One region of the Bacillus sp. KNSH39 genome, then DNA from elsewhere that is predicted to be linked to it. Evidence: riboswitches for the same ligand, from Rfam matches in the RefSeq annotation. Region 1 holds a riboswitch; the other holds the start of a gene.
What was found. A riboswitch is a leader RNA that binds a small molecule or an ion and turns the genes downstream of it on or off. The one in region 1 is predicted to bind cyclic di-GMP.
Positions count from the first base shown of each region.

Region 2: it holds a riboswitch for cyclic di-GMP, as region 1 does, so the genes downstream of both, ACUL40_RS16135 (WxL domain-containing protein) here and ACUL40_RS21920 (methyl-accepting chemotaxis protein) in region 1, are expected to answer to the same signal.

Region 1 covers NZ_JBQXYO010000001.1:4,284,952-4,292,649, reverse strand. The annotation lists gene ACUL40_RS21925 (non-ribosomal peptide synthetase family protein) at 1-2,928, opposite strand, end outside; gene ACUL40_RS21920 (methyl-accepting chemotaxis protein) at 3,065-4,807, opposite strand; cyclic di-GMP riboswitch class I at 4,942-5,026, opposite strand; gene ACUL40_RS21915 (anaerobic C4-dicarboxylate transporter family protein) at 5,309-6,622, shown strand; gene thiE (thiamine phosphate synthase) at 6,738-7,397, opposite strand; gene thiM (hydroxyethylthiazole kinase) at 7,413-7,698, opposite strand, start outside.
Region 2 covers NZ_JBQXYO010000001.1:3,149,702-3,157,399, forward strand. The annotation lists gene ACUL40_RS16110 (collagen-like protein) at 1-763, shown strand, start outside; gene ACUL40_RS16115 (DUF916 and DUF3324 domain-containing protein) at 903-1,919, opposite strand; gene ACUL40_RS16120 (WxL domain-containing protein) at 2,029-2,754, opposite strand; gene ACUL40_RS16125 (WxL domain-containing protein) at 2,816-3,544, opposite strand; gene ACUL40_RS16130 (hypothetical protein) at 3,581-3,898, opposite strand; gene ACUL40_RS16135 (WxL domain-containing protein) at 3,938-6,523, opposite strand; cyclic di-GMP riboswitch class I at 6,676-6,764, opposite strand; cyclic di-GMP riboswitch class I at 6,837-6,925, opposite strand; gene ACUL40_RS16140 (ATP-binding protein) at 7,172-7,698, opposite strand, start outside.

The DNA.
Region 1 (7,698 bases):
GTATGTATCCCATTGATCTACCGCTAATTCTAACGGGATACCAATTGTAGAAATAAAATGGAATGTAGCACCTTTCTCCGCTAATGTTAGCATACGGCTAGTTCCTTGGACATTTATATTTTCAAATTGTTTTACATCTCCAAAATGTCTTACATCTGCACCGCAATGAATTATCGTATCCATCTTAGAACTGATGAACATAAATTCTTCTTCGCTCATCCCAAGATACTGTTCTCCAAGATCACCAGCTACGGCCTGTATACGCTGTAACCATTCTTCACATATATCATTAAAGTAGCCTGTTAATGTATCTATAATTCTTTGCTGCACATCTTTAGTTGGTCTTACTAAACAATAAATAGTAGCAGATGTATCTCTCAACAATTCATATAATATGTGTGATCCTAAATAACCAGTAGCTCCTGTTAAAAAGACATTTGAAATCTGGTTTTCTTCCAAAACGTTTGCATACGTGATAGTATCTGGTTCGTGAATCACTTTATATTCACGAAATACTTCTTCTTTCTCTACTTTTACTTCTCGCTCAATTCGAGCTAATCCATATATCGTTCTTTCTTTAAAGAAATCTTGAATTGTTAAATGTGAGAAATCTTCTTTTAACAATGTTAAGACTCGTAATACTTTTAATGAATGTCCACCAATTGTAAAGAAATCATCATGCACTCCAACTTTTGAAATTCCTAATACTTCCGCCCAAGCGTTCGCTATTTGTTTTTCTGCTTTATTAGAAGGTGCAACATATTCTTGTAGCCGAACCGGTTCATACTTTTCTTCTAACTGAGCTAACTTCTTAACATCAATCTTTTTATTAGGTGTAAGTGGTAATTCATTAATATAAATTAGTTTAGATGGCACCATATAATCTGGTAATTGCTCTTGTAACTGATAAACTAATTCTGGTATTTCTTTTTTATTTAAAGTTGTATAGAACGCGATTAAATATTGGCTACCTTCCTTACTCTTCTTAGCAAAAACAGCATTTTCTTTTATATTATGATTTTGAGAAATTTCACTTTGGATTTCGCCTAGTTCAATACGATGTCCTCTAATTTTTACTTGATCATCTTTCCGATGTAAAAACTCTATATTTCCATCCTCTAGCAACTTAACGATATCCCCTGTTTTATATATATTAACTATAGGATTAAAAGGGTTCGGAATAAAAGCTTCAATTGTTTTATTAGGCTTATTAAAATACCCTTTTGCTAATCCCACTGAATCTATATATAATTCACCAGGTACACCAATTGGACAAAGATTCATATTCTCATCCAAAATCATAACTTGATAATTAGCACATGGTTTACCAATGGGAATACTCGCAACATCCTCATTTAACTGACTAGGTATTTTATAGGTTGTCGTCACTACAGTACATTCTGTCGGTCCGTATACATTATGAATTTCAACATTTGTACCTATTCTTTCTCTCCACAATTTAATAACCTCTACAGGCAACATTTCACCGCCAATCGCAATTCTTTTTAGGGAAGCTAGCTTATATATATCTTCTTCTGCTAAATAAGTTGCTACTTGTCGAACAAAAATTGTTGCTAATGCCAAGATTGAAGTTGCTTTCACTTTATAGATTGCATTTGCAAATGCTTCTACAGACAATCGCTCTTCCTCTAATAGTACATATAAGTTTCCTCCACAGAATAAAGAAGCAAATGACTCCCATACAGAAGCATCGAAACTAAAGGAAGGAAATTGGGCAAATACATCCTCTTCTGTCAATTCATATTGCTTTTTCATCCAAGTATACAGATTAACAACGCCTCTATGAGCTAACATCGTTCCCTTTGGATTCCCTGTTGAACCAGATGTATAAATCATATAAGCTACATCATCACAATGAATAGACAACTTTACATCTGTATCTTCATAAGTTTCACTATCATACATTGAAACTGTTTGAACCCCATCACATGTTATAGGCGTCTCTTTCATCAATATAACTTTCGCTTGGCTATCTTGAATAATGTACTGTATTCTACTTTCCGGATAATCTGGATCAATCGGAACATACGCTGCACCAGCTTTTAATATAGCTACCATACTTACTACTGTGTCTATGCTACGTTTCATAAATATTCCAACATAGTCTCCTAATTGGACGCCGTTTTTAATTAACATATGAGCTATTTGATTACTTTTTTTATTTAGCTCCTCATAAGTTAAAGTACCTTCCCTTGAAGATAAAGCTATACGATTTGGAAATTGAGTAACAGTATTATAGAACATATCGACGATACTTTTCTCAGGATATACTGCTGTCGTATCATTCACTTGACTATAAAGTGCCATCTCGGCCTCTGTAATAACATTAAAATTATTTATATGTTTATTATTATTTTGTGATTTATTAATTAAAACACCTTGTATTTGTTGTGCATAACGAGTAATTGTTGTCTCTTTCCAATTAACACTATTAAATATTATTTCTACACTTTGCATATTTTTACTAAATACAAATTGTAATGTATTCGTGTCTTTTAGCTCATAATATGTTTCACCAATAATAATAGGTGACATTTCATATAACGTATTACCGTTTTGAAACTCTTCTATTTCTTCCTCATTCATTTCTTTAATTTGCTCCAGTTGCTCTTCAATTTGTAAATTTAAACTTTCATAGGAGAGAAAATTAGAAACTTCAATAGTAATCGGAAATAAACTTCCTCTTACATGATAAAGCACGACAATATGTTTTTCTTTAGAAATATGATATAACCACGTTGCAGTCGCTCCTATTAAATCTACAATGTGAGTCAAATTTGAAAACAGTTCCGTTTTCCTTTTTATCCTAAGTTCTGTTCCTTGCACATCTTTAGGTATTTTAATACTTCCTTCTACTTTTCCTAAAAATTCTTTTACCATCTCACTATAAGAAATTGCTAATTTCATATTTATGTAAATTCCTCTCTTAAATATAATAAAGGTGTGAAAATTCACACCTTTTTTATCCCTTATTAAAGGGCAGATTCGTTCAATTCATAATCAGTAGCGGAGATACGCCCTTGATTAGAATTGAACTTTCTCCTTATTCGCTTTTAAACTCACCAATAAGCTCTTGTAATTCCTGAGAGAGCCAACTTAAAGAAGTCGCTAATTCTGCAATATCTTGTACTGATATTTCTTGCTCTTTCATGCTTTCTTCAACATTACTACTGCTGTTGGCATAAGTATTTGCAATATGTGATAATTCATTTACGACTTGAACAATATTCTGGCTATTTTGTAAAATATCACTCGAATTACCAGAAACAGCTTTTACTTGATCTGTAACAGATTGCGCTGATTTTGAGATTTTTTCAAAGAAATCTCCGCTACTTTGAACAAGCGAAATTCCAGTTTCTACTTCTTTTGAACCTTTTTGCATGGAAACTACAGCATCTTCTGTCTCAGCTTGTGTTTCACCAATTAATTTCGCTATATCTTTAGCAGACGCTTCCGTCTGTTCTGCTAATTTTCGTACTTCATCAGCAACAACTGCAAACCCTCTTCCAGCTGCTCCAGCACGTGAAGCCTCAATAGAAGCATTTAAAGCTAATAAATTTGTTTGATTTGAAATGCCTGTAATTACAGTTACGATATCACTAATTTCTTTTGACCTTGTTTCTAACGAATAAATGATGGAAGATAAATCTTGTACTGCATTTTGGATTAAACTCATTTGATTAATAATTTGTCCAATCACTTCATTACCTTCAATTGAATGTTGCTCCATACCTTCAGAAGCAACCGCAACTTGTTTCGCAGCCCCAGTTATCTCTTCTACCTTATCTTCCATTCCATGTACAATCCCTAAACATTGTTGTACTGAAGTTTTTTGAGACTGTGCCCCTACTCTTAAACCTTCAATAGAACTTGCAATCTCTTGAACTGCCATGCTGTTTTCCTCTGTACTCGCCGACAATTCTTGTGAAGAAGAAGAAACTTGCTCAGCAGTTTGCCTTACTTTATCTATAATCCCTTTAAACTTTTCAATCGTGTTATTGAAATAAACATTAATAATTCCAATATCATCTGGTCTTTCTTTTAATTTAATACTCAAGTCACCTTCACCAATTTTACGTAACCCTTCTCGTAAATCTTTTAATGGAGCTAGCGAGTGACGCACGATAAAGAATTGAGTAATAGTCGCAATTGCTAATGAAATAATGATAAAGAGTAAACCCTGTATCATAAACTTCTCTTTTGTAATAGGAACAATGGAAGCATCTAAGTCAGCGGCAACAATTGCAATAATATTGTTTTCTCCATCTGTAATTGGTTCTAATATTGTCACCCACGAACCTATTTCATCTTCATATACTTCTGTCATTTGAGCCTTTTTCGTATCAATCACTTTATCGTATGCCTTCATCCAATGAGCGGGTTGTTCATAATAATCTCCCGGCTTTATAGGAAACGCATTTGTTAACTCTGTAGTCAAACCAACGAGTTGTAATTCTCGCTTTTCATTCGGCTTTGCTCCTGTAACATACGTTTGTCCAACGCTTTTCAATTCTTTTGATACTTCATCTAATTTCTCTGTTAACTTTTCTTTTTTCACTTTTTCGGCTGTAGGATCTTTCGCCATGTCTCTAACTAATTCTACATCCAGTTTTTTCAATACTATTTCTCCTGTTTCAATAGACTGCCTTTCAAATAAAGACATCATACTATTTTGAAACATATTGAAACTTAATGCACCCATACTTCCAACAAGTGTCAAAATAACTAATACGGTTAATAAGACGTTCTTTTGAAGGAACGATAACTTATGCCAATATTTTTTCATTAATATCCACCTTCCTTAATCAACACAAACAAAAAAACAAAATATATGGATATTTTGTTTGAAAATGTTTCTCAATATGTTCGAGAATAAAAAAAAGCCAATGTAAAAGCATTGGCCAAGACCAACCCTATCCGTCCGGTAACTGGCTAGCGTAGCCTTTCGACCTTAGCTCCTGTAGTTTTGCGTCCTCATGTTTCCATCAGTTTGCCTTTCTCGCTGAACGAGTTGAACGATATGGGAGTTCTATGAGAATTAATTTATTCTCTTTCAAAGATTACAACATATAAATCAAAATGTCTACTTATTTAGAGATATAAATACAAATTTTTAATGCATTGCTTTTTCGAAATAATTTCAAAAAGTACGTGAATGTTACTTTTTTTGTGTTATATAATAAAAAATGTATAAATAACAAGGATTTCTTCGGGTATTTATTTAATTTTCATTCAAATTAAACTATTCGAATATATCTTAACTAATGAATTTCGGAGGTAGTTTATCATGTTTTGGCTACAATTTCTTACCTTGTTACTCTGTATTTTTATTGGTGCACGCCTAGGCGGAGTTGGTTTAGGAGTAATGGGTGGAGTTGGTATGGCAATACTCGTTTTTGTCTTCCACCTACAACCAACCGCGCCTCCTATCGATGTAATGCTTATGATTTTGGCAGTAATTACAGCTGCTGGTGCTTTGCAAGCTGCTGGAGGAATGGACTATCTTGTTCATCTAGCTGAAAAGGCATTACGAAAAAATCCAAAGCGTATTACTTTTTTTGCTCCAATTGTTACTTATTTATTCACACTATGTGCAGGTACTGGTCACGTTGCCTATTCTGTACTTCCTGTTATTGCAGAAGTCTCTCGTGAATCAGGGATTAGACCGGAACGCCCAATGTCGATTGCCGTAATCGCTTCTCAACAAGCAATTACAGCTAGTCCAATTTCAGCTGCCACAGTTGCTCTTTTAGCAATGTTAGCTGACTATAAAATCACTTTATTAGATATTTTAAAAGTGAGTATTCCTTCCACTTTCATTGCTTGTATGTTAGCAGCATTCGTTGCTAGTAAGATGGGAAAAGAATTAAATGAAGACCCTGAATACTTAAAACGATTAAAAGAAGGAATGATTCCTAAGCTTGAAGAGAAAAAAGAATTTGTAGGTGTAAAGGGCGCAAAATTATCAGTTATCCTTTTCCTTGTAGGAACCTTCCTTGTTGTACTTCTTGGTTCATTTGAAGCACTTCGTCCAGGATGGATAGTTGATGGGAAGTTAGCCCGTCTTTCCATGCCGAATACAATTGAGATGGTTATGTTAACTATCGCGGCTCTTATTATTATTTTCTGTAAACCAAATGTAGAAAGCATTGTGTCTGGTAACGTCTTTAAAGCGGGGGCAACAGCAGTTGTTGCTATTTTCGGTATCGCTTGGATGGGAGATACTTTCTTTAATGGAAACTTAAATATGATTCAAGGATCCATTCAGCATTTAGTAACAAGTGCACCTTGGCTATTTGCCATCGCACTATTCATTCTATCTATTTTACTGTACAGCCAAGCAGCAACTGTTCGTGCCTTAATGCCACTTGGACTATCCCTTGGTATTCCACCAGCGCTACTGATTGCGATGTTCCCTGCAGTAAACGGATATTTCTTCATTCCAAACTACGGCACAATCGTTGCTGCCATTAACTTTGATCGTACTGGTACAACTGGCATTGGAAAATATGTTTTAAATCATAGCTTTATGATTCCAGGTCTAATCGCAACATTCACTTCTATCGGAATTGGAATGCTCTTAATTTCAATTATGTTTTAAAGAAAAAGCACAAACCTTTATTTAAAAAGGTTTGTGCTTTTTTAATCAAATGTTTGTTTAAATTTTGGGGCAGTCTATTTCTCCATGCAGCACTTGAAATGCTACACGTCCTTCCCTACAAACTTCTCTTTACTTCTTCAGCTAATTTTCTCGTACTTTCATACGCCGATTCAGCTAAACTAATTGCTGAAATAACTGAAACACCGTCCGCACCCGCTTCTATAACTGCCGCTGTATTTTCAATTGTAATCCCACCAATACCAACGATTGGCACTGTAATTCCTTGTTCTCTAAAATAGGCTAATCCTTTCGTTCCTTGAACCGCTTTCGTATCTTTTTTCGTACTCGTTGGGAAAATAGGTCCAACGCCTAAATAATCTGCTCCATTTTCGATTGCAAAGCGTGCTTCTTCAATTGTATGAGCAGATACGCCGATAATTTTATCTCCCATTTTTTCACGAACAGATGTAATTCCTTCATCATCTTGTCCTACATGAACACCATCTGCATCTAATTCAATGGCTAATTCTACATCATCATTTACAATGAAAGGAACGCTATATTCCTTACAAAGCGTCTGCAATTCTTTTGCAAAGCGCACTCTATCTTCTCCGATTAAAGAACCTTCCCCCTTCTCGCGAAACTGAAAAATTGTCACTCCACCATCTAACGCTTCTTTCAATACAGCTAAAGGATCCCTTGTGCAGTTATTACTTCCCATAATAAAATACACTTGCAATAGCTTAGACATTTTATCTATTTCAATGCGTGCCATTTCTTTCACTCCCTCTTACTCTAACTCCTCAATCTTTCCATACTTCTCAATATCACCAGAAGTAGTATTCGCTAACTGATTTAAAAATTCAATTTGGAAACTACCAGGTCCCTTTTCCACGGTCTTAGCAGCTGCCAGTTCCGAAGCTACACCATAAAACGTTAATGCTGCTACTGCTGCTTTTACATAATCTTTTTCCACTGCTACAAATGCTCCTATTACAGAAGTTAGTAAACAACCTGTTCCCGTAACTTTCGTTAAAATAGGGTGACCATTTCGAATAACAATAGTTCTCTCTCCA
Region 2 (7,698 bases), 1.1 Mb from region 1:
ACCCATGGGGAACACCGGACCTACGGGTAATGCTGGACCTTCCGGAGCTGGTTTCCAAAGTACTACCACCTTTAGTCTAGCAGCGGCTCCCAACTATAAAAAAGGACAAGTTGTCACTTATACGGGCAGTGGCTATGTTGTAAAAAAAGATGCACCTCAAGGGTTTCCTAATATATCTCCAGATTATATCGTATTAGTAGAAAGTGGACCTACCGGTAGTACCGGGCCTACCGGCATCACTGGGCCTACGGGGAACACTGGACCTACGGGATCTGCCGATAGTGCTTCAGCAAAAAGTATTGTTTTTCAAGGAACAAATGCTGGTTTTCAACGTATAGCGGGTTCTCCTGGAATTGACTCCAATGTTATTCCATATGTCACTGCTGGAGCCGGTAGTATTGTCGGCTTTTCTGCGTCTATAAATATAAATAATTTACCTGCTGCTATTTATACGATTAATATTTGCAGAAATGTCCCAACAAACCTCACAACCCCTTCTTCTAGCTACATCCTATCTACTATTACCTTAACTACTACTGACAAAATTACCGGAACTATGGTATTTTCCATTAAACCAACGGATAGCGGAGCAGGACAAATTCAAGTATTTAATCCTACCCCGGCAGTAGGTCCCGCTACTGTAACTTGGACTAGTATTACAACTGGAAACCCAGTTGCAAGAGGAGATGCTATATCCCTTTATATTACCCCTGGAATTACTGCAAGTGCTGTATATTCTATTTTTCTAATTACCGATATATAGCAATTCATTTCATAAAAAAAGACCCGAAATTCGGGTCAACAAATAGAAATATAAATGAACTACAACAAATAACAGACAAAGCCATTATATATTTTTCATAGTAAAACATCCATTATTTTCTTTTTACACTATCAATATATTATTTTTCGTTATCGTCCTCTTTTTTAGAACGTCTACCTAAGAAGAACACAAGAACTAATAATATAATTAACAGTAGTACTCCGCCGATAATGTAATATAGTGTGTAGTCTTTTTTCGCTTCTACCGCTGTATCATTTAACTTATCAGCTGTCTTGCCTTCAATTGTAAATTTTTTCGTCCATTCCCATTTTTGATCGCCATCAGTAGCTTTCACTTCTACTCGGTACGTTCCTGGATCAAATGCTTTGTTTTCCCAGCTAATAGCGTAATCAAAGTTTGAGTTTGGCGCCATTCTTAAATTTTCTTTTTTCGCTTCAAATAAAACGTCCGTACCTTTTTCTTTATATATCTTTGCATCAACACTTAAATTTTTTAACATTGCTGGCTTTACGTTTTGTAAATTTGCAGTAACGACGTTACGCCCGTTAATTTGTGTTGGCTTTACTTCGTTTAATTTCATGTCTGGTTTTACTTCAGCATCTGTTTCTTTTAAAACAACACCAATTGCGTATGCATATTTATTTTCAATTTGCACACCTTCATCTTTTTTCTTTGCATTCTCATCTTCTTTTTCTTTAAAGTATAAACCACCTAGAATAACACCATCAAACGACTCACTTGGCATTTCCAAGTTTATATCAACTGTCACTATGCTGTTAGCTGGGACTTTCGTTTCTTTTGGCATTTTAGTAATTTTAGAAAACGGATATTTCAAAGTAGAATCCGTTTTTGGTTCTACTGTACTATAATCTGTAATACCATTGCTATTCGTAATTGCTGTATTAGCAAACGATTCTACCACAACTTCTTTATTCGTATCATTTTTCATTTGGACTTGAATTGTTTGCTTTTGTCCAGGTTGCATTTTCAAATCAAAATACGTTTGATTTTTATCAATTTGATTTTCTGGTATAACTGCTGTCACAGCAAATTTCATTTCAGCTGCATATACTGAAAAAGCGTTTATCATGAAGAATGTAATTAATAGTAAGCTAGTAAATAGTTTTTTTACCATCTCTTATGTAGTCCCCTTCATATCCATTTTATAGACAAGAAAGAGATAAGGTTAAAGCCATTCCCTTATCTCTTCTCATTTTCCTCTTTTATCTTAAAATTCCTCTTACCTACATAGGAGCGTCTGTTAGTTCCCAAGTTAGTGAAGTTGTGTATTGTGTTTGTTCTTTTTTCGTTTTACCTGGTACAGATAACTCTACGCTTTGTTTCGCTTCTGTTGCATCTTTACCGAACGTATTTACCCATGTACCCATACCTTGGTTTTCTTTTGCATCGATTAAATCAGATGCTGCACCACTTGGATTTAATGTGATAGATTGTTCTGCTGTTGGTGCGTCGCTACCTGCATTTGATTTCAAAGCTGAATTTTTTAATGTTAATGCCGCGCCATCCAACGCTTTATCATCTGCAGTTTTGAATTGACCATTTTGTTTTACTGTTAAATGCCATCCTGCATTTGTACCACGGTTATCTGTTACTTGAACGTAGTTTGGCACGTCAATTACAGAACCGTCTACTTTTTTCTTTACTTTATCTAATTCTGCAAAATAGATTTCGTTATTCCCTGATGCTTTTTGTGTTTTAAAGTTGAAGTTAGATACATAATCAATACTTAGTGGACCATCTGTACCTTTTTTATCTGGATCAACTGGATCTACAGTTTCATCTGGATTCTCTGGATTAACAACATCAATTTTATCTGTATTTTTCTCGAATTTAATGAATGCTTTTGAATCTAATTTCCCGCCATCTTTCTCAGCTGCAAATGCAGACGTCCCTACTGATACTGATGATAATGTTACCGCTCCAATTAATGCTAATTTTGCTAGTTTCATAGTTTTATACTCCTTTATTTTTTAAAATTCATTTATTCTTAATTTTCAATCTTATACAACCTTAGTTTGGTGTATCTTCTAAAGTCCAAGTTAGCTCAGCTGAATATTTCGCACCTTTTTCTTTTGCTGTCGTACCTGGTACGAATAAGCTCACACTCTGTTTACCTTGTTCTGCTCCTTTACCGAATGCAGTCGTCCAATCACCCATACCTTTATTCTTTGCGGCAGTAGCAATTTCCACCGCATCTCCACCTGGAGCTAACGTTACTTTATTTTTAAATGTGGTAGGTGCATATTGTGCATCAGTTACAGAATTTACAGCTGGGTTACTTAAGCTTAAAGCTGCATTTGTTAACTCACTATTACCACTTTTAAATTGTGCATTTTGCTTTACTTTCAATTTCCATCCTGCATTTGTACCACGGTTATCTGTTACAGATACGAAGTTAGGTACTTCAACTGTTTTGCTCCCTTGTTTCACTTTGTCCAATTTTGCAAAGTACGTTTGATCATTACCAGAGATAACTTGCTCGCCGAAGTGTAAGTTAGAAACGTAGTTAATACTTAATGGACCTTTTGTTCCTTTTTCATGGTCACCAGGGTTCTCTGGTGTAACTTTTTCATTTGGATTTTCTGGATTATTTGGATCTGTTATGCTTGTATCTTCAATAAACATTACATCTGTTTTAGATTTCATATTTGCTTTTTCTTCCGCAAATGCTGAAGTTCCTACTGCTGCAACTGATGTTAATGATACTGCACCAATTAATGCTAATTTTGCTAGTTTCATATGTACCTTCCCCTTTTCTCTGTTTTCATCTATTTTTTATTTTGAATACACTTGCTTTCCCCTAATTCTTTTGAATACATATAGAGATAAAACAATAGAAAACAATCCTATATATTGTTTGAAGTCCCGTGTCTGGCCTCCTGTTTTCGGTAAATATTTATCTCCATTTTTATTTTTATCAACTGTCTCTTTTTTTGGATTTATCTTTGTCGGATCAGTTGATGTATTTGGTGTATAGCTATTCGAAAATGTAATACCTGCTTTTGAATTCGCACTTGTAGCCGTTACTACATTTGCCATAAGAAACGGCACACATATAAATGTGGAAACGATAATACCAACTATTTTTTTCATTACTCTCTCCTTTCTAAAATTTATATATTTCATATATTTTTAGAGAGGAGCATCGGTTAATGTCCATTCTAGCTGTCCGGAATATTTTGTATTTGCTTTGACATTCGGCCCTGGTTTTACTTGTAAATGAATTCCCTCGTTTTCCTTCCAATTTAGTGAAACCTCCTCGTCGTTTTTAGAAGTATACGAGAATGCTTCTATACTAGAAGTACTTAAAGGTGTATCCTTTCCATTTCGTTTGTAAATCAATGCTCCTGTCAATGTGTCATTTTTTGCTGAAGTTAATGGTGTGATTTCCTTTACATATACACTCCATTTTTGCTTTTTAACACGATCATCGGTTACCTTTAAAGGATTTGAGATCGCTTTCGGTGCGTATGTCGTTGTTTTCGATGGAATTGTTAAATCTCCAAAGGTAATTTCTTTTGGTACGTCTACTAACTTTAAAGTTCCATCAACAACAGTAACTGGAACTTGAATTTCCGCTTGTACACCTTGCTTCGTTTCAATTACAACCGTTACAGTATGATTCCCTATTATTTTGGTATCCGGAATATTGATTAACTTCACTACTGATATTGGTTTATCTACATCCAAATTCGTATCTACAGATAAATCTGTCACAAATTTAGAAATATCCATTTTTGTTAAATCTGTTCCTTGCACTACTTTTTGTGGGACTGATTTCCCAATTGGAATACCTTTATACCTTATTTTTGCGATTCCATCTCGATTACTATCTTGCCCATTCTTATCGCCATCTAAATAATTTTTAGCTGACACCGGTATTTCAAGATAACCACCTTTGTAATATTTCATTACATCGGCACCTTTTACAGGAGAACCTGTAATTGTCATCTCGTAAATTTTCCCGTTGAATTCTTCTGTTTTTAGCGCATTTTCTTTCGCAACTGCAGTGACTTTATTGTTTTTCCTACTAATATCAAAGAAGCTACTTACATCATCTCCACTCTCCACATCTTGAATGGAAACATCATTCACAGTAAAATCCTTATTCACTTCACTTTCTAATACAAAAGATTTCGCATAGTGAATATCTTTCGATTGAGCAGGCATATTTTGATATACCTTATAAGAAAGTTGACGGGAATTATCTTCCACAATATCTCCTATTACACTTGGAGCTGGAATTTCAATTTGTGTGATCGCTAATTGGTCGTATGCTACATTAACACCTGAAGCATTTAATCTAACTTCTAGCGGTAATTCTGTTAAATTATCAAATGTAATTGTCATATCTGCTTCTGGAGTAGCTACTGGGCCTGCTGTTCCAGAAAACTCTATTTTATTATTCCCTTTATCTTGATACCTAATTGAACTCGTATCATACACGTATAAATTCGTTAAATGACTACCATCATTACGCAACGTAACATTTTTATAACTATTTATCCTTTTAAAATTCCACATTGCCGTTAATGGTACTTTTTTACTTGTTCCGTGCTCATAAAATTCAAAGGAAGCATTATAAGTTTGTCCTGCCCTTCCGTTCCCATATAATTGTAAAAAGTTTTTTGCATCACCTTTAGTTATTGGTGTTTTAACATCTACAGATGAAGCTGTCATAGATTGAATATTAATACGGACATCAATCCATTTCCCTTGATATTCACCAGCTTTTTTTACTAATACGTACTGTTCTCTATTTGAATTTCTAAATGTATATTGACTTTGACCAGTTCTGTCATCGCTACTACCCTTTACCTCATATGTTACTTGTGGGCTCCAAACAAATCTAAAAGCATATTTACCCGAGATAGAAGGCCCTTCACCTGTTCTATTATTTATTACCTTTACATTTGGATATTTAAGAATACTTGTAACAGGACTAGCAGCTAGTAGAGATTGGCTCTTTAATACCTTCTCAGCTTGAATAGCAGGTAATTCCTGATTATTTTCGTTGACCTTATTGCTCTCTTTTAATTCATTTTCCTTTGATACGAGTTCTTCATTAACCTTTTCTTTCGCTAAAGTCTTCGTTTCTTTTGGAATTTCAGCATTAGTAGCATTTATTTCTTGTTTTTTATTTTCTTCCGATACTTTCACTTTTTCACTGATTTCTTTTTTCACAACTTCCTCTGAAACCTTTGGATTTTCATCAGAAATAGCTACATGTAAAGCCTCTTTTTTCTCTCCAACATGCAGAGAAGGAGATTCAATTTTCTTTTCATTCCCTTCAAACTTCACCATCGGTTCAAATTTGTACTCTCCAGCTTTTTTCATTTGAATGACTACATATACGTCACCGATAGAATGACTTTGTTCATTCTTTTCAATTTTTACAATGTGATCTTCTGTTACTGAAATGTTTTGAATCGCTTTATTGTTTTCATTCATTTTTTTCGTTTCTGCTTCATTAAACAGCTGCTCATTAGATAATTTCAGCTCGATATTAGCATCTTGTTTATTTGTATTTGTAATCTTTAATACTACATTTTCATCAACTTTTATTTCTTGTTTATCCATATGAACGATAAAACGTCCTTGCTCGTCGTTTGTAACCGCATAAACTTTCGTTGCAGAGTAGTCTAGCACACCAACTTGTGTAAATAATATTCCTCCAGCGAGAAGTATACGCCCAAATTTCCCTATTTGTTTTTGCAATGTACTTCCCTCCCTCGCTTCCTATATACCGAATATTTCGAACACTAAATTTATTTTCTAGCTAAATTTACAATCATAGTGTATATTCCTAGAAAATAAAAAGCCTGGTTGCCTTTTCGATTTTCATACATCACAACATGTGTGAAAATCCAAACTGCAACCAGACTATCATAGTAATTTTCATTACCTTAGACTCTTAGCTTTGCGACCTATCCTTTCGAATAGTGTGCCCATTTATTTTTTCTTTTTGAGACAATAAAAAAATCCGGTTGCCTCTTCGATTTTCATACATACAACTATGTGTGAAAATCCAAACTGCAACCAGACTATCATAGTAATTTTCATTACTTTAGACTCTTAGCTTTGCGACCTATCCTTTCGAATAGTGTGCCAAATATAGGTATTTATTTATCGTGTTTTGAATATACCATTAAAACCCAAAAAAGAAAATAGTTTTTTTAGAAAAAAACCATTAATTTTTATAATCTGAATTTTTTCTAGGAAATCCATATTTAAAACTTTCAAAAAACATTTTGATGCTAGAAACACATCATACATTCTTTATCGATAAAATGAGATTTTTACTATACACAAATAGCGAGATAAAATAAAAAAACATCACTTCCAAATAAGTGATGTTTTTTGTGGTTAATGCAGTGGTAACATAACTTCAACCGTCGTTCCAACCCCAACTTCACTTTCAAAACTTATTTTACCGTTGTGGTCTTTAATAATTTTTTCTGTAACTACTAAACCTAGACCAGTTCCTGTTTCTTTCGTTGTATAAAAGGCTTCATTTAATTTTGGAATTTTATCTTTCGGAATGCCGCATCCCTCATCTTTCACTTGAACGATGATTCCATCTTTTACAGTAACTTTAATCGTAATTGTTCCGCCAACTGACATTGCTTCAATTGCATTTTTGATTAAATTAAAAAAGACCTGTTTTAATCGTTTTTCATCACATGTAATTGATGGTAAGTCTTTACTGTAAATACCTTGTATGTAAACTCCTTGTTTTAAAGCTGGCTTTTCCATAACTCGAATAACATAAGAAATAATTTCTTGTATGTTATGAGTTTCTGATTCTAGTGATTTAGATTTCTCAAATCCACTAAGTTCTGTAGCAATTATATGAATCCGATCTACTTCTTGTTTCATAATATCACTATAAA